2 linked regions of the Geminicoccus roseus DSM 18922 genome follow. The protein of the gene in region 1 interacts with the protein of each later gene in a pairwise test. Links are inferred from orthologs where the notes say so. Each region holds a gene or a part of one and is shown in the gene's direction. Other genes may lie near its edges. The genes, in order: GEMRO_RS0123415 and ndk.

Region 1 (8,295 bases):
ATTTATCCAAATTTGTTAAGCAGCAGCATCATACTCGCAGCTGCGGCAGTGCGCAGCGGCCGATCATGACGCCGACTTACACGAACGAACCCGAGGCACTCATCCCGGCGGAATTTTCCTGAGGCATCTGAACCGCCTAGGCCTTTTTTCTGCATGACCCTGTTCAGCACCCTCCTGGGAAGGCTACGGGTTGTGCATCGGCTGGCCGTTTACACGAACGAACCTGAGCCCGCCGCCTCCCGATCAGCCTGGGTTAGACGCCAACGAAAAACGGCCACCCGGAAAGGCGGCCGTTCTCCAGATGCTTGGGCGGATAGGCTCAGAGCGTGCCGAACAGCGCGGCGGTGTCGCTCATCCGGTTCGAGAAGCCCCACTCGTTGTCGTACCAGGACGCGACCCGGACCATCTTGCCCTCCAGGACCTTGGTCGCGTGCAGGTCGACCGAGGAGCTATGCGGGTCGTGGTTGAAGTCGATCGAGACCAGCGGCTCCTCGACCACCGCCAGGATGCCCTTGAGCGGGCCGGAGGCGGCCGCCTTCAGGGCGCCGTTGATCTCCTCGACCGAGGTGTCGCGGCCCGGCACAAAGGTCAGGTCGACCAGGGAGACGTTCTTGGTCGGCACCCGGATCGCCACGCCGTCCAGCTTGCCCTTCAGCTCCGGCAGGACCAGGCCCACCGCCTTGGCGGCGCCGGTCGAGGTCGGGATCATCGACTCGCCCGCCGCGCGCGCCCGGTACAGATCCTTGTGGAACACGTCGAGCAGGTGCTGGTCGTTGGTGAAGGAGTGGATGGTGGTCATGTGCCCGCGCACGATCCCCACCGTCTCGTTCAGCACCTTGGCGACCGGCGCCAGGCAGTTGGTGGTGCAGGACGCGTTGCTGATGACCTGATGCTCGGCCTTCAGGCCCTGGTGGTTGACGCCGTAGACCACGGTCATGTCGGCGCCGTCGGCGGGCGCGGAGACGATCACCTTGCGGGCCCCCGCCTGCAGGTGGCCGGCTGCCTTGTCGCGCGAGGTGAAGATGCCGGTGCATTCCATCACCACGTCGACCCCGACATCGCCCCAGGCGAGCTTGGCGACGTCGCGTTCGGCGGTGACCCGGATCGGGCCGGTGCCGAGGTCGAGCTGGTCTCCCTCCAGGCTCACCGTGCCGGGGAAGCGGCCATGCACGCTGTCGTAGCGGAGCAGGTGGGCGTTGGTGGCCGGCGGGGCGAGATCGTTGATCGCGACCACCTGGACGTCCTTGCGCCCGCTCTCGACGATTGCGCGGAGCACGTTGCGCCCGATCCGGCCGAACCCGTTGATGCCGATCTTGACGACCATTGCTGTTCCCATCCGTTCGATTGGCCGGCACCGGGGGTGCCGGCATGTAGTGTCCGAAGTGGCGCGGTCAGGCGGCGAGCTTCTTGCGCACCAGCGCCACGACCGCCTCCGCGGTGATCCCAAACTCCTTGTAGAGGGTCGGTGCCGGCCCGGAAGCGCCAAAGCCCTTCATGCCGATCACATCGTCCTCGCTGTCGACGAAGCGCGTCCAGCCGAACGGCGAGGCGGCCTCGATGGCGACGCGCGGCGCCGTGCCCAGCACCAGCCCACGATAGGCAGCCTTCTGGCGGGCGAACAGTTCCCAGGACGGCATCGACACCACCGCGGCGGGAATGCCGGCCGCCTGGAGCTGCTGGCGGGCGTCCAGCGCGATATGGACCTCCGAGCCAGTGGCCAGGATCGTCACGGCCCGGGCACCGTCCGCCTCGGCCAGCACATAGGCGCCCTTGGCCGACAGGTTCTCGGCGCTGTCGGTGGTGCGCACCGCCGGCAGGTTCTGCCGGGACAGCGCCAGCACGGTCGGCTGGTTCACCGTCTCGACCGCGGCTTCCCAGCACTCGGCGGTCTCCACCGCGTCGGCCGGGCGCATCACCAGGAGGTTGGGAATCGCGCGCAGCGCCGCCAGGTGCTCCACCGGCTGATGGGTCGGGCCATCCTCGCCCAGCCCGATCGAATCATGGGTGCCGACCAGGATCGAGCGGATCCCCATCAGGGCCGCCAGGCGGATCGAGGCCCGGCAATAGTCGGTGAACACCAGGAAGGTGCCCCCATAGGGGATCAGCCCGCCATGCAGCGCGATGCCGTTCATCGCCGCCATCATGCCGTGCTCGCGCACGCCATAGTGGAGATAGCGGCCGGACAGGTCGTCGGGCGTGATCGAGACGGTGGACGGCGTCTTGGTGTTGTTGGAGCCGGTCAAATCGGCGGAGCCGCCGATCAGCTCCGGCACCTCGGCGGTCAGCACCTTCAGCGCCTCTTCCGACGACTTGCGGGTCGCCCAGCTCGGCTTGTCCTGCACGAGCTTGGCCTTATAGGCCTGCATCGCCAGCTTGGCCGCCTCGGAGGGCTTGGCCGCCATGGCGGTTTCGAACACCTGCCGCTCGGGCGAGCCGTGCAGGCGCTCCTGCCAGTCGGCGTGCAGCCGTGCTCCCCTGCGGCCGACCTCGCGCCAGCCGTTCAGGATGGCCTCCGGCAGCTCGAACGCTTCATGCGCCCAGTTCAGCGCCAGCCGGGTCGCCGCGGTCTCGTCCTTGCCGAGCGGCGAGCCGTGCACGCCGTGGCCGCCGGCCTTAGTGGGCGCGCCCTTGCCGATCACGGTCCGGCAGGCGATCAGGGTCGGCTGGCCATTGGTCTTGGCGCGGGCGATGGCGGCATCGACCGCCTCGGGATCATGGCCGTCGACATGGTCGGTGGCCCAGCCATAGGCGGCGAACCGGGCCGGCACGTCCTCCGAGGAGGCCATCGACACCTTGCCGTCGATGGAGATGCCGTTGTCGTCCCAGAGCACGATCAGCTTGTTCAGCTTCAGGTGCCCGGCCAGGGCGCCCGCCTCGTGGCTGATGCCTTCCATCAGGCAGCCGTCGCCGGCGATCACGTAGGTGTGGTGGTCCACCAGGTCCTTGCCGAACCGCGCCGCAAGATGCGCCTCGGCGATCGCCATGCCGACCGCGTTGGCGAAGCCCTGGCCCAGCGGGCCGGTGGTGGTCTCGATGCCGGGCGCATGGCCGTATTCGGGATGCCCGGCTGTGCGTGCGCCGAACTGACGGAAGTTGCGCAGGTCCTCGATGTCCACGCCCTCGACCCCGGTCAGGTAGAGCAGCGCGTAGAGCAGCATCGAGCCGTGGCCGGCGGAGAGCACGAACCGGTCGCGGTCCGCCCATTTCGGATCGCCCGCGTCGAATTTCAGATGCCGGGTGAACAGCACCGTCGCGACCTCGGCCATGCCCATCGGCATCCCCGGATGGCCGGAGTTCGCCTTCTCGACGGCATCCACGGCCAGGAACCGGACCGCGTTCGCGAGGTCGTGGGTCGATACGTTGTTCATCGGCAGGCAGTCGTCGATTGGGTGGCGGACATGGACGGGCCGGCCCGGGGGCGGAAATCCCGTCGCGCGAAGCGGAAATCCACCCTGCACCCCGAAAAATCAACCTCTTCTTGGCTGACTCCGCCGAGCAGGCACGTTGACGTCCCGCTCCCGGCTCGGCAAGACCACGGGCATAGCTCGATCGCTACGGGAGCCGATGCGCGGCACATGACCTCCCTCGATGCCGCCAGGGCGAGACTGGACCAGGCCCTCGCCCGCTTGACCGAAGGCGTGGCCGCCAGCACGGCCCGCGCCGCGCATGGAGCCGACAGCACGGATCCTGCCGCCCATGACGCGCTGGTGCGGGACTACGAGGTCCTGCGCGACGAGCGCGACAGCCTCGCCGCCCGCCTGTCAGCGGCGGAGCAGCGGCTGGCCGACCTCGCCCGCAACGCCGACGAGCTGGGCAGGCGCCTGGACAGTGCTGTCGCCAAGGTCGAACGCCTGATGGAAAGCTGACCCGATGGGCATGGTCGATGTCACCGTCAACGGCCGCACCCACACGGTGCAGTGCGACGACGGCCAGGAAACGCGGCTCAAGCGGCTGGCGCAGTACGTCGACGGTCGGGTGCGTGAGCTGGGCGGCACCAATGGCCAGATCGGCGATCTGCGCCTGCTCGTGCTGACCAGCCTGATCATCTCGGACGAGCTGTCCGACGCCTATGACGAGATCAAGCGGCTGCGCACCTCCCTGGCCGACACCGCCAAGACCGGCGAGCAGAAGCTTGCCGATGAGTTGCAGCGCGTCGCCGAGCAAATCGAGCGTCTGGCTGATGCGTGCCACCTTGCCGAACCTCCGGCCACCACCTAGATTGAGCATGGCGGCGCTGCCCGGTGCGTGAGTGTCCACTAATATGCGCCTGGGCCTTCGTTCCAATAGGGAGCTGTCCCTGACGTGACCCTGGTCACGTTACATGGCGCCCACCTGCGTAGCAGGTCCCAGGAACAACCGGATCACCACGGCCAGGGTGGCGCCGCCGCTTCCTCCTCGATCGGCATCGCGGGAGCCCTCCTGTTGAGCGTCAGCTCCCGTTCCCCCGATGCGACCCTCGCCGCCGAGAAGGCAGGGCTGCGCCGCAGCCTGCTGACGCAGCGCATGGCGATGTCTCCGGCGGATGCCGCCGAGGCGAGCCTGCAGGCGGCCAGACGGTTCGTGCGCGCGCTCGACCTCTCGTCCACCGGCTGCGTCGCCCTGTTCTGGCCGCTCGATGGCGAGATCGATACCCGCCCCCTCCTCCATGCGCTCCACGCCCTGGGTGTGCCGACCGCGCTCGGCCGGATGCAGGGCCGCGACCGGCCGATCCGCTTCCATCGCTGGCAGCCGGGCGAACCGCTGGAGTGCGGCCCGTTCCGCGTCCAGCAACCGATGGCCACGAGCCCTCCGGTGGTGCCGCAGGTCGTGGCGACGCCGCTGCTGGCGTTCGACGCACAAGGCTACCGGCTGGGCTGGGGCGGCGGCTTCTACGACCGCACGCTTGCCGAACTGCGGGCCGGATCGTCGCCACCCGCCTGCGTCGGCTACGCGTTCGCCTGGCAGGAAGTCGAGCAGGTGCCGCGCGAGCCGTTCGACCAGCGCCTCGACATGGTAGTGACCGAGCAGCGGACCGTTCATACTGGCTGAGCCGCCGCGGCCTTTTGTTCTTCGGAGTGGAATCCTTGCGCATCTTGTTTGTCGGCGACGTGGTCGGCCGGTCGGGTCGTGCCGCCATCGAGCAGTACTTGCCCGGCCTGCGCCAGGACCTGGCGCTCGACGTCGTGGTGGTGAACGGCGAGAACGCCGCCGGCGGCTATGGCCTGACCGCCAAGATCGCCCAGCAGTTCTTCGAGCAGGGCGCCGACCTGATCACGCTCGGCAACCACGCCTGGGACCAGCGCGAGCTGCTGGGCCATATCGATTCCGAGCCGCGCATCGTTCGTCCGCTCAACATGATGCCCGGCACGCCCGGGCGTGGCAGCGGCGAGGTGCGCCTGCCCGACGGGCGCCGCGTCCTGGTGGTCCAGGTGCTGGGCCGCCTGTTCATGAACCTGGTCGACGATCCGATGCGCGCGCTGGAGGCCGAACTGGCCGAGATCCGTCTGGGCGCCGGCGTCGACGCCATTCTGGTCGACGTCCATGCCGAGGCCACCAGCGAGAAGCTGGCGCACGGCCATGGGTTCGACGGGCGGGTCAGCGCCGTGGTCGGCACCCATACCCATGTCCCCACCGCCGACCATCGCGTCCTGGCCGGCGGCACCGCCTTCATGACCGATGTCGGCATGACCGGCGATTACGACAGCGTGATCGGCATGGACAAGCACGCCTCCCTGGAACGCTGGCGCTCGCCCTTGCCGGGGAGGAAGATGGAACCGGCCCTGGGCGAGGCGACCCTGTGCGCGGCGCTGATCGAGACCGACGATTCAACCGGGCTGGCCCGGTCGATCGAGCCGGTCCGGATCGGCGGCTCCATGCCCGCGGCGATGCCCACTGTCCTCTAGGCCCGCGCCGGTTTCCGGGCCGAACCCGGCGACGCGACATCTCCTTCCAGCCCTCTCCCCTTATCGCAAGATCGAGCGCCCCCCATGTCCCTGCCGATGATCCATGTGCTTCCCGACCACGAGCGCCGCCTGCGCAACGGATCGCCCTGGATTTACAGCAACGAGATCAAGCCGGAGCCCAGCCTGCGTGGCCTGGAGCCCGGCACGCTGGTCAAGGTCGCGTTCGCCGACGGCAAGGCCTACGGCCTGGCGCACTACAACCCGCATTCCCTGATCGCCGGACGCGTGCTGACCCGTTCGCGCGACGTCGAGATCGGCCCGGCCTTCTTCGAGCGACGCTTCGCCCGGGCGCTGGCCCTGCGCGAACTGCTGTTCGACACGCCCTACTACCGCCTGTGCCATGGCGAGGCCGACGGGCTGCCCGGCCTGATCGTGGATCGCTACGGTGATACCCTGGTGGCCCAGGTAAACACCGCCGGCATGGACAAGGCCCAGGACGCCTGGCTGGCAGCGCTCGACCGCGTCCTCTCCCCCGCCAGGATCATCTACAAGGGCGACGCGCCGGTCCGCACCCTGGAGGGGCTGCCGGAGGACGTGCGGGTCGTCAAAGGTCCAGAGGACTCTCCCACCTATGCCGAGGAGAACGGCCGCCGCTTCCTGGTCGACCCGATCGGCGGGCAGAAGACCGGCTGGTTCTACGACCAGCGCGCCAACCATGCGTTCGCCGCCCGCTTCGCCCAAGGGCGCGACGTGCTGGACGTGTATTCCTACGCCGGCGGCTTCGGCCTGGCGGCAGCCGCCTCCGGCGCGAGCTCGGTCCTGATGGTCGACCGCTCCCAGGCCGCCATCGACAATGCCCGGGCCAGCGCCGACATGCAGGGCGTTGCGGACCGGTGCAGCTTCCAGCGCTCCGACGCCTATGACGCGCTGGACCGGCTGGGCAAGGAGAGCCGCAGGTTCGGGCTGGTGATCTGCGATCCGCCTGCCTTCGTGAAGTCGAAGAAGGACCTGAAGGCCGGGCTGAAGGGCTACCGCAAGCTGGCCCGTGCCGGGGCGGCCGTGGTCGTCGAGCAGGGCTTCCTCGTGATCTCGTGCTGCTCCCACAACGTCGACGCCGAATCCTTCCTGGCGGAGGTTTGGGCCGGGATCCGCGAGGCTGGCCGGGGGGGCCGCGTGCTGCATCGCGCCGGTGCGGACGCCGATCACCCGATCCACCCGGCGCTGCCCGAGACAGTCTACCTGAAGTTCCTGGTCTGGGCGCTCGACTGACCTGCTCCTGGTTGGTCTAATTCAACCATAGGTATTGCACTGCGCCCAACAATTCGCCTAGACGATGGCGTGGCTCTTTCGCCATGCCGCCGTCTGGACGGATTGCCGCGATGTCGACCACCAGGATCCGTGCCGCATCCGCCGAGGCGACCGCCGAGCGGGCTGACGCCGATCACGATGTCCTGCTGACCGCCTTTTCCCGGCTGGCGACCATGCTCGAACGGCCGGTCGGCATGGCCGAGATGCGCGCGGCGGCCCCGATGCCCGAGGGACCGGTGGATCGCCGCCACCTGGCCCGGATGGCGCACCGGCTGGGCTTCGACGTGGCGATGGTGAAGCCCAGCGCGCGCCGGCTGCGGGGCCTGCCCATCCCCTACCTCGTGATCGGCCGCAAGGCGGGCGAGGCCTGGATCGCGCGGGCGGCGAGCGGCGACGCGCTGGTGCTGGTGGATCCCTCGACCGGCGCCACCGAGACAATGGATCGGGGCAGCGTCGCCGCGCGCGCCGACGGAATCCTGCTGATCCGCCCGGAGGACAAGGATCGCGAGAAGGCCGGGTCCTGGCGCGACGACCTGTTCGAGCGGCTGCGCCCGGTCCTGGCGGAGCTGATCGTCGCCTCGGTGGTGATCAACCTGATCGCGCTGGCAGCGCCGCTGTTCATGATGGTCGTCTACAACAAGGTGGTCAGCCACGGCGCGCTCGGCACCCTGGACGTGCTGACGGTCGGCATGATCACCCTGGTCCTGTTCGAGATGGCGCTGCGCGCGGTGCGCTCGCACATCTCGGCCCATACCGGCGCCCGGCTCGACGCAGCGATGGGAGCGGAGGTGATGCACCACGTGGTGCGCCTGCCGTTCCGGGTGTTCGAGCAGATGTCGGCCGGGCAGATGGTGGAGCGGCTGCGCCAGCTGGAGCCGATCCGGACCTTCTTCACCTCGCAGATGCCGCTGGTCCTGGTCGACCTGGCCTTCTCGCTTCTGTTCGTGGCCGCGGTGTTCGCGCTCGATTCCCGCCTGGGGCTGACGGTGCTGGCCGCGATCCCGCCGTTCTTCGCCCTGTCCTGGCTGGCCCATCGCAGTCAGGCCCGGCTGCTGCGTGGCCATTTTCGGGCCCAGGCGGCCAAGGCTGCGGTGATGGGGGAGAC
Region 2 (8,391 bases), 1.6 Mb from region 1 along the record:
GGCGATGCCCCAGACCGGCAGCAGGAGCTGCCAGATCGAGATGCCCGCCGCGCGCGCCGCCACCAGCTCGTTCGAGCGCGACAGCCGCCGGAAGGTCAGCATCGCCGCGAACAGCATGGTGAAGGGCAGAAGCTGCAGGGCCGTGGACGGCGCGTGCAGGAGCGCGAGCTCCACGACATCGCCCAGACCGCCGCTCTCCCGGGTGCCGGAGCGCCGCAGCTGCTCGATCGCATCGAACATCACGACCAGGAGAACCAGGCCGAGCGTGACCGCCAGGACCGACTGGATCAGGGCGCGGGCCTGGTAGCGCGCAAAGGTCCAGGAGAAGCCCCAGCGACGGCGGTCCCGCTGGCCCGCCCTGGGGCTGCCCGCAAACTCAAGCTCCCGCACGTGCCACTCCCTGAGGTCCGCCAGGCAGGCTAGGCCTGCGACTGCGGCGCCGGCCGATCTGGCCGGTCAGCACCAGGATGGCAAGGACGGCGGGCACGATCTGCGCCAGATAGAAGAGCGGCAGAAAGGTGAGCGAGTTGATCGTGAAGCTGGTGGCCGCGAGCTGGACGAGTTGCTGGACGGTGGCGAGGGCGACCGCCAGGGCGATGCGCTTGCCGTGGCCACGCCGGTCCAGGTCCGCCGGCAGAAGGACGGCCAGCGCGATCAGCACGAGGACGATCGGCGCCAGGGGCGTGGTGAGCCGGTCATGGGCCGCCGAGATCAGGCGGGTGCGGTTCTTCTGGTCGTCGACATCATCGGCTGGCCAGAGCAGCTCGCTGAGGTAGCGCTCCTTGGGCTTGCGCCAGCGATAGGAGTCCTCGTCGTCGCTGAGCGTGGTCAGGTCGACGGTGTAGGCGTCGAAATGCAAGGCCGATACCCGCCCGTCCGGCGCGCGCTCCTGGCGGGTGCCCCGCTCCAGCACGAGGCGCGGCTCGTCGCCGACCGTGACCAGCACCCCCCGCTCGGCCGTGATGGTCGAGGCGGCATCCGGGTTGCGCGCGTCATCGACCAGCAGGCCGCTCAGCGATCCGTCGGGCTGGCGCTGCTCCACGTAGACGGTGACCCCTGGGGCCGGTGCATTGAACACGCCTTCCTGGAGCAGCACGAAGGTGTAGCTGTTGCGGATCTCGTGCTCGAGATCCTTGAACGCCCGCGCTCCCGCCGGCATCAGCACCATCGAGATCAGGTAGCAGACCAGGGTCACGATTGCGGCCAGGTAGAGCGCCGGCTTGGCCAGATCCAGATCGGAGCGGCCGGAAGCCTTCAGCGCGATCAGCTCGCTGTCGTTCCACAGCCGGGCATAGGTGAAGATCGTCGCCACCAGCAGGGCCAGCGGCAGGACCACCAGCAGCAGCGACGGGAACAGCAGCGCCGTCAGCCACAGGAAGGTGGTGGCAGGCAGGCCCTTGTTGACGATCAGGTCGAACAGCCGCAACGATTGCGACAGCCATACCGCTCCTGCCACGGCGATGACGGCCACCATGGTTGGCACGGCGAGTTGGGAGAGCAGGTAGCGCACATAGACAGGCATGGCGGCATCTTAGACGCCCACCTCGTCGCCGGTCGATGGTGCTCCCACATGAGCATGGGCTGGTGCTCTCTGTTTGATGCGAGGACTTCGATCGATGGACGTGACCCTGGAGCGATCCGAGCTACCTGCCGCCGGACGGGTGGTGGTGCCGGTGGGCGTGAGCGGCGCGCTCGGGAAAATGGCCCAGGCGCTGGACACCCATTCCGGCGGCCTGATCCGCCGGGTGATCGACGATGCCGGACGGCGCTGGAAGCATGGCGCCATCCTGGAACTGCCTTTTCCGGCGGGCACCGGCCTCGACCGAGTCTGGCTGCTGGGGATGGGCAAGGACGATCTGGACCGGCTGGAGATCGAGCAGCTGGGCGGCAGCCTGTGGGCGGCGCTGGCCCGGCTGGAGGGCGGAAGCGTTACGCTGGCGTCGCCGGAGGGCATCGAGCTGCCGGTGCCGGCCGACCAGGCGCAACTCGCGCTGGTGACCGGGTTGCGGCTGCGGTCCTGGCGCTTCGACAAGTACAAGAAGACCGACGAGGACGACCAGGCGGCTGGACCAAGCCGTCTCGCCGTCGCGGTCCTGGACGAGGTTTCGGCCCGCAAGGACCTGGCCGAGGCCGAGGCCGTGCTTGCCGGGGTGAACCACACGCGGGCGCTGGTCACCGAACCCGCCAATGTCCTTTATCCGGAAAGCTTTGCCGACGAGGCGCTCAAGCTCCGCTCGCTGGGTCTCGAGGTCGAGGTGCTGGACGAGAACGCCATGCGCGAACTCGGCATGGGCGCCATCCTGGGGGTGGCCCAGGGCAGCCGGCGGGCGCCGCGCCTGGTGGTGCTGCGCTGGAACGGCGGTGGCGGAGAGGACAGTCCGATCGCCTTTGTCGGCAAGGGCGTGTGCTTTGATACCGGCGGCATCTCGATCAAGCCGGCCGGCGGCATGGAGGACATGAAGTTCGACATGGGCGGTGCCGGCGCCGTGTTCGGGGCCATGGAGGCGCTGGCCCGGCGCAAGGCAAAGGTCGACGTGGTCGGCGTGCTGGGCCTGGTGGAGAACATGCCGGACGGCAACGCGCAGCGGCCGGGCGACGTGGTGCGGGCAATGTCCGGCACCACGATCGAGGTGATCAACACCGACGCCGAGGGCCGGCTCGTGCTGGCCGACGCGATCTGGTACACGCAGGACCGCTTCAAGCCCAAGCTGATCGTCGACCTCGCGACCCTGACCGGGGCCGTGATCGTGGCGCTCGGCCATGAGCATGCCGGGCTGTTCAGCAACGACGAGGAACTGGCGGCCAGGCTGACCCGGGCTGGCGAGCAGGTGGGCGAGACGCTGTGGCGGCTGCCGCTCGGCAAGGCCTACGCCAAGCACATCAAGTCGGAGATCGCCGACATCAAGAACACCGGCCGGGCCCGGCAGGCGGGCAGCACGGCAGGGGCGGTATTCATCGAGCAGTTCGTGGCCGGGGTGCCGTGGGCGCATCTGGACGTGGCCGGTACGGTCTGGAGCAGCCGCGACCTGCCGCTGTCGGGCAAGGGCGCCACGGGTTTCGGCGTGCGCCTGCTCGACGCGCTGGCCCGCTCCTATGAGGACGAAGCGCACTGAGCGAGATCGGCTTCTACCATCTGACCCGCTCCAGCCTGGAGGACGCGCTGCCGCGTCTCCTGGGCAAGGTGGTCCAGTCCCGGATGCGCGTCGTGCTGCGCGCCGCCTCGCGCGAGCGGGTCGACGCGCTGGACCGGCATCTGTGGGTCTACGAAGCAGATTCCTGGCTGCCGCACGGCACCCGCGCCGACGGCAACCCGGCGATGCAGCCGATCTGGCTGACCGAGCAGGTCGAGAACCCCAACGAGGCGACGCTGCTCGTGTTGGTCGACCGCGCTTGCGACGACGACCTGGCGAGCTTTGCCCGGGTGCTCGACCTGTTCGACGGCGGCGATCCCGAGGCGGTGGAAGCGGCGCGGGAGCGCTGGCGCGCCCGGCGCGCGGCCGGGCACAAGCTGGTCTACTGGCGGCAGGACGAGCGGGGAGGCTGGGAGAAGGCCCGCGAGGAGGGTTGAGCCGGAGTGGCCAGGGAGCGGCCGTGCTGCTAAAGGCGCGGCCCGAACCCATCTCCGTATCGGATGAGATTTCCCATGGCTCTCGAGCGCACCTTCTCCATCATCAAGCCCGACGCCACCCGCCGCAACCTGACCGGCGCCATCAACGCCGTCATCGAGAAGGGCGGCCTGCGCATCGTCGCCCAGAAGCGCATCCAGCTCTCCAAGGCGCAGGCCGAGGCGTTCTATGGCGTCCACAAGGAGCGCCCCTTCTTCAACTCGCTGGTCGAGTTCATGACCAGCGGCCCGGTCGTGGTGCAGGTCCTGGAAGGCGAGAATGCGGTCGCCCGCTACCGCGAGGTGATGGGCGCCACCAACCCGGCCAATGCCGAGGAAGGCACCATCCGCAAGCTGTTCGCCGAATCGATCGAGGCGAATTCGGCCCATGGCTCCGACAGCCAGGAGAATGCCGCGATCGAGATCGCGTTCTTCTTCGCCGGCATTGAGATCGTCGGCTGATTTTCCAGAAGGGCGTCGCCGCTCAGGCGGCGCCCGACCTGCTGGCGGATCCCACCATGCGGGCCGCCCCGATGGACAGGATGGTCGCCAGCGCTGCCACGAGCAGCACCGTCTGGGGCTGGCCGCGATCGAGCAGGAAGCCGACAAAGGTCGGCGCGAAGGTCGCCCCCAGATCCAGGCCAGAATAAGCGAAGCCGAACACCCGGCCGGCCGAGCCCGGCGGGGCCGCGGCCCGCACCATCAGGTCGCGCGACGGCATGGTCGCGCCGGCAAGACCGCCGGCCAGGGCGATCAGCGCCAGCAGGCCGGGCTCGTTCAGCGGCAGGACCGCTACCCCCAGGATGCACAGCGCGCTGGCACCCAGGCCGCCGGCCAGAAGCCAGCCATGCTGCCCGGAGCGGTCGGCCAGCATTCCGCCGACGCCCGTGCCGATGGCGCTGCCGACGATGAAGGCGGTCACCGTGGTGGTGCCCACCAGGAGCGGCGTCCCATGGAGCTGCACCAAGATCGACGGGAGAAAGCTCTGCAGCGTGATCTGCGAGACCGACTGCAGGGCGAAGAACAGGAAGCAGCCGAGGATCGCCACGCCGAACAGGGTGCGCAGCAGGCCGGGCGCGCCGGTCTCCCGCGTCTCGTGCGCCATGTCGCGGGTGGTGGGGATGGTGATGTCGGGACGGGACCACACCAGGGCCACGGTGATGAGCAGACCCGGAAGCGTGGCGGCGATCACCGCGGCCCGCCAGCCGAACGTGGCGGCGATCGCGGTGACGAACACCGGTGCCGCGGCCCAGCCGAGCGCCCCGCCGATCGTGTGAACGGAAAAGGCCCGTCCCATCCGGTGCGGACTGATCCGCCGGCCCAAAATGGCATAGTCGGCGGGATGGAACACGCTGTTGCCGATGCCGGCAAGCGCCGCCAGCGGCAGCATGAGCGCCCAGTCCTGCACGAAGCCGACCAGACCGGTGGCGATGGCCAGCAGCACCAGCCCCGCGATCAGGATCCGGTGCGCGCCGAACCGGTCGACCAGGAAGCCGGCCGGGGCCTGGCTGAGCCCGGAGGCGGCGAAGAACACCGAGCTCAGCAGGCCAAGCTCGGCCCAGGACACGCCGAGGTCGTCCTTGAGGATCGGGAACAGCGGCGGGAGGATCAGGTGGTAGAAGTGCGAACCGAAATGCGCGACGCCGATCAGCCCGATCACTTTCAGATCGGACGGCGTTTTCGCGACCATCGCCGAAGCCATTGCCGTCATCACCGCTGGGACCCGGCTGGACCGCCCGCTTCCGGCCGCTCGGGTTCGTTCGTGTAAAACAGACGCGGACGAGGGGCGGCCCACGCGGCCACCCCTCGCTCGAACGTCTTCCTTTAGATGGTCGGCGACGGTGCCGGAAGTGCGGTCAGACCGCGCCCTCCCGGCGGGTGCGCAGGAACGAGTAGACCACGCCGCTCACCAGGATCGCGAAGGTGATGCCCAGCGAGATCGCCGGATCCATCTTGCCCCAGATCTGGGTATAAAAGATCTTGCCGCCGATGAAGATGAGCACCAGGGCCAGGGCGTACTTGAGATAATGAAAGCGATGGATCATCGCGGCCAAGGCAAAATAAAGAGAGCGAAGGCCCAGAACAGCAAAGATGTTGCTGGTGTAGACGATGAAGGGGTCCTTGGTGATCGCGAAGATGGCTGGCACCGAATCCACCGCGAATACCAGATCGACGAACTCGACCAGCACCAGCGCCATGAACAGCGGCGTGGCGTAGCGGACCATCTTGCCGGTCACCGGGTGGGGAGCGTGGATGAAGAAGTGGTTGCCGTCGACACGGTCGGTGACGCGGAACAGCCGCCGGGTGATCTTCAGCACGGGGTTGCTGGCGATGTCCGGCTCGCTGTCGACGGTCATCAGGAGCTTCACGCCGGTGAACAGCAGGAAAGCGCCGAACAGATACATCACCCAGTCGAACTCGTGGACCAGCGCGGCGCCCAGGAAGATCATCGTGCCGCGCATGACGATCACGCCGATGATGCCCCAGAACAGTACCCGGTGCTGGTAGATCCGCGGGACGTGGAAATAGGTGAAGATCAGGGAGATGACGAAGACGTTGTCGAGGGAGAGGCTCCACTCGATCAGGTAGCCCGTGTAGAACTCCGCCGCAGCATTGCCGCCCATCTGCCAGAGAACATAGAGGCCGAACAGGCCGGCCAGACCCATATAGCCCAGGGAGAGCAGCATCGACTCGCGCACGCCGATCTCGCGCTGCTTGCGGTGCAGAACGCCCAGGTCGAGCACGAGGATGGTGAGGACAATGCCCAGGAAGAGCAGCCACATCCAGGCAGGCTTGCCCATGACCGGAGCGAAAAGAAAAGAGGCGATATCCATGATGGTGTCCGTCTCAAGCGGCAGACTGCATGCCAATCTGCCAACGAGGCAGTCCGACATCGCAGCCGATTGACGGCTACCAGAGGGGCCCGGACCCAATGTCGCGTGACTTGGGGCACAGGTCGGCGATCTTCAAGGCCTGGGCTGCAACGAATGCTGGACGGTGCGGCGGGCTTTGTGCGTGGCTGCGGTCTATCGGGACGGGGAGGCGACGGCTTGGCGTCCAGCCTGCATTTCTGGAACCGGTCGATCCTGCCGCCGGTGATGGACCGGGTGATGGCGCGCGGGATGTTCGCCCGGCTGCGCAGCGAGGCGACCGCTCCCGCCCATGGCAAGGTGCTGGAGGTCGGGATCGGCTCCGGCCTCAACCTGGGCTACTATCCACGGTCGCTGGAGAGCGTGGTGGGGGTCGACCCGTCGATGCCGCTGCTGCAGCGTGCCCATCGTCGGGCGGCCTGGATGGCGTTCCCCGTCCACCTGCGCCAGGGAACCGCCGAGAGGCTGCCCATCACCGACCAGTCGATCGACGTGGCGGTCTCGACCTGGACCTTGTGCTCGGTGGAGGATCCGGCCCAGGCGCTCGCGGAGATTCGCCGGGTCCTGAAGCCCGGCGGGCTGTTCTGCTTTTGCGAGCATGCGCTCTGCCCGGACCACCGGACCGCCGCCTGGCAGCGCAGGCTGACCCCGATCTGGCGGCGGGTAGCCGGCGGCTGCCACCTGGACCGGCCGCATGACCGGCTGATCGAAGGCGCCGGCTTCCGGATCGAGCGGATCCGCCATGGCCGCCTCCTGCCGGGGCCGGCGCTGCTGGGCTGGCACCAGCTGGGGCTGGCGACGGTCAGGTGACCGCGTCGATCTCCTCGGGCGTGAGCTCGCCCGGCACCAGGGTCAGCGGAATCCGGACGTTCTTGCCCAGGTTCGACATCAGGTGGGTGACGAGCGGGCCGGGTGAGCTGCCCCTGGCGGTGCCCAATACCAGCAGCGAGATGCCGCTCTCCTCCTGCAGGAGCTGGACCAGCTCCTCGCGGCGGTCGCCCTCGCGCAGGTGCAGCGTCGGCATCTTCCCCGTCATGCGATAGGCCTCGTCGGCCAGGCGGTGCAGGAGCGCCTCGGCATCGCGGCGCTCGTTGTCCTCGATCACCTGGCCCACCCCCAGCCAGTTGCCGAGGTCGGCAGGCTCGATGACCGCGAGCAGGGCGACACGGCCGCCGGAATGCTGGGCACGCCGGCAGGCGAAGCGCAGCGCGTTCTTCATCTCCTCGCTCTCGTCGGCGACCACGAGGAAGACACGCTCCTGGATGGGCGCCGGAGCGGGTGCGGGAGCTTCTTCGGCCATCTCGGTCAACTCCTTCGGAACGCGATGTTGGCCAGCCATCCGGCAGTGATGGCCAGCAGGAGGGCGCCAAGGCCGTACAGGGCGCCCTGCCGCAGCGCGAAGTCGGTCAGGTCGGCCTCCAGGCCGACCTTGGAAACGGTCAGGATGCTGGCCTGGGCTTCCACCACCTGATTGGCGACCACCCGCAGGACCTGGACCTGGTAGGGTCCGGACGGGACGTTGGCGGGAAAGGAGACGGTGGTGCGGAACAGCCGGTCGCCCAGCATCGAGATCTGCCCGACGGCGCGGGGGTAGAGGCCCAGGCGCTGCTGCAGCCCGATCAGCGCCTCGCGGAATTTTGCGATCTGCTTCTGGTCGAACTTGGCGACCGGCTGCAGGCGCAAGGCCTCCACGCCCAGCTCATGCCGCGAGCGCAATGCCGGAGTGGTGATCGGCCCGAGCGGCCGGGTGGAGGCCACGGCATAGAAGCTCGGCACGCCGGTGAAGGTCATCTCGTCGCCGGGCAGCCAGACGCCCGTGGTGCGCTCGCGGGCCCGCACGGTGCGGAGGGTGCGGGGCCCGGTCACCACCACCACCACGTCGCCGCCAGTCTCCTCCAGCGCGCCGAACAGGAGCAC

What was found.
Region 2: the proteins of GEMRO_RS0123415 (region 1) and ndk interact in binary tests that used the Escherichia coli proteins (3 or more experiments, as listed by UniProt). The link is inferred for Geminicoccus roseus DSM 18922 from one-to-one orthologs.

What each region holds. Positions count from the first base shown.
Region 1 is NZ_KE386572.1:4,737,937-4,746,231, forward strand. The notes cover bases 3,351-6,225. They hold GEMRO_RS0123415 (5-formyltetrahydrofolate cyclo-ligase), read left to right. Parts: upstream 3,351-4,422; coding sequence 4,423-5,028; downstream 5,029-6,225. Other genes in these bases: tkt (transketolase), read right to left, coding at 3,351-3,368; GEMRO_RS34765 (DUF4164 family protein), read left to right, coding at 3,576-3,866; GEMRO_RS0123410 (cell division protein ZapA), read left to right, coding at 3,871-4,218; GEMRO_RS0123420 (TIGR00282 family metallophosphoesterase), read left to right, coding at 5,064-5,882; GEMRO_RS0123425 (class I SAM-dependent rRNA methyltransferase), read left to right, coding at 5,967-6,225. In the rest of the region: gap (type I glyceraldehyde-3-phosphate dehydrogenase), read right to left, coding at 320-1,324; more of tkt, read right to left, coding at 1,392-3,350; more of GEMRO_RS0123425, read left to right, coding at 6,226-7,151; GEMRO_RS0123430 (peptidase domain-containing ABC transporter), read left to right, coding at 7,262-8,295. UniProt on the Escherichia coli protein: Involved in the removal of 5-formyltetrahydrofolate.
Region 2 is NZ_KE386572.1:3,125,703-3,134,093, forward strand. Bases 2,384-5,354 are described here. They hold ndk (nucleoside-diphosphate kinase), read left to right. Parts: upstream 2,384-3,643; coding sequence 3,644-4,066; downstream 4,067-5,354. Other genes in these bases: GEMRO_RS0115670 (leucyl aminopeptidase), read left to right, coding at 2,384-3,113; GEMRO_RS0115675 (DNA polymerase III subunit chi), read left to right, coding at 3,119-3,568; GEMRO_RS0115685 (MFS transporter), read right to left, coding at 4,089-5,306. In the rest of the region: LPS export ABC transporter permease LptG, read right to left, coding at 1-390; LPS export ABC transporter permease LptF, read right to left, coding at 377-1,522; more of GEMRO_RS0115670, read left to right, coding at 1,617-2,383; GEMRO_RS0115690 (TerC family protein), read right to left, coding at 5,461-6,438; GEMRO_RS29955 (class I SAM-dependent methyltransferase), read left to right, coding at 6,655-7,284; GEMRO_RS0115700 (universal stress protein), read right to left, coding at 7,277-7,774; GEMRO_RS0115705 (TIGR02186 family protein), read right to left, coding at 7,780-8,391. UniProt on the Escherichia coli protein: Major role in the synthesis of nucleoside triphosphates other than ATP. The ATP gamma phosphate is transferred to the NDP beta phosphate via a ping-pong mechanism, using a phosphorylated active-site intermediate.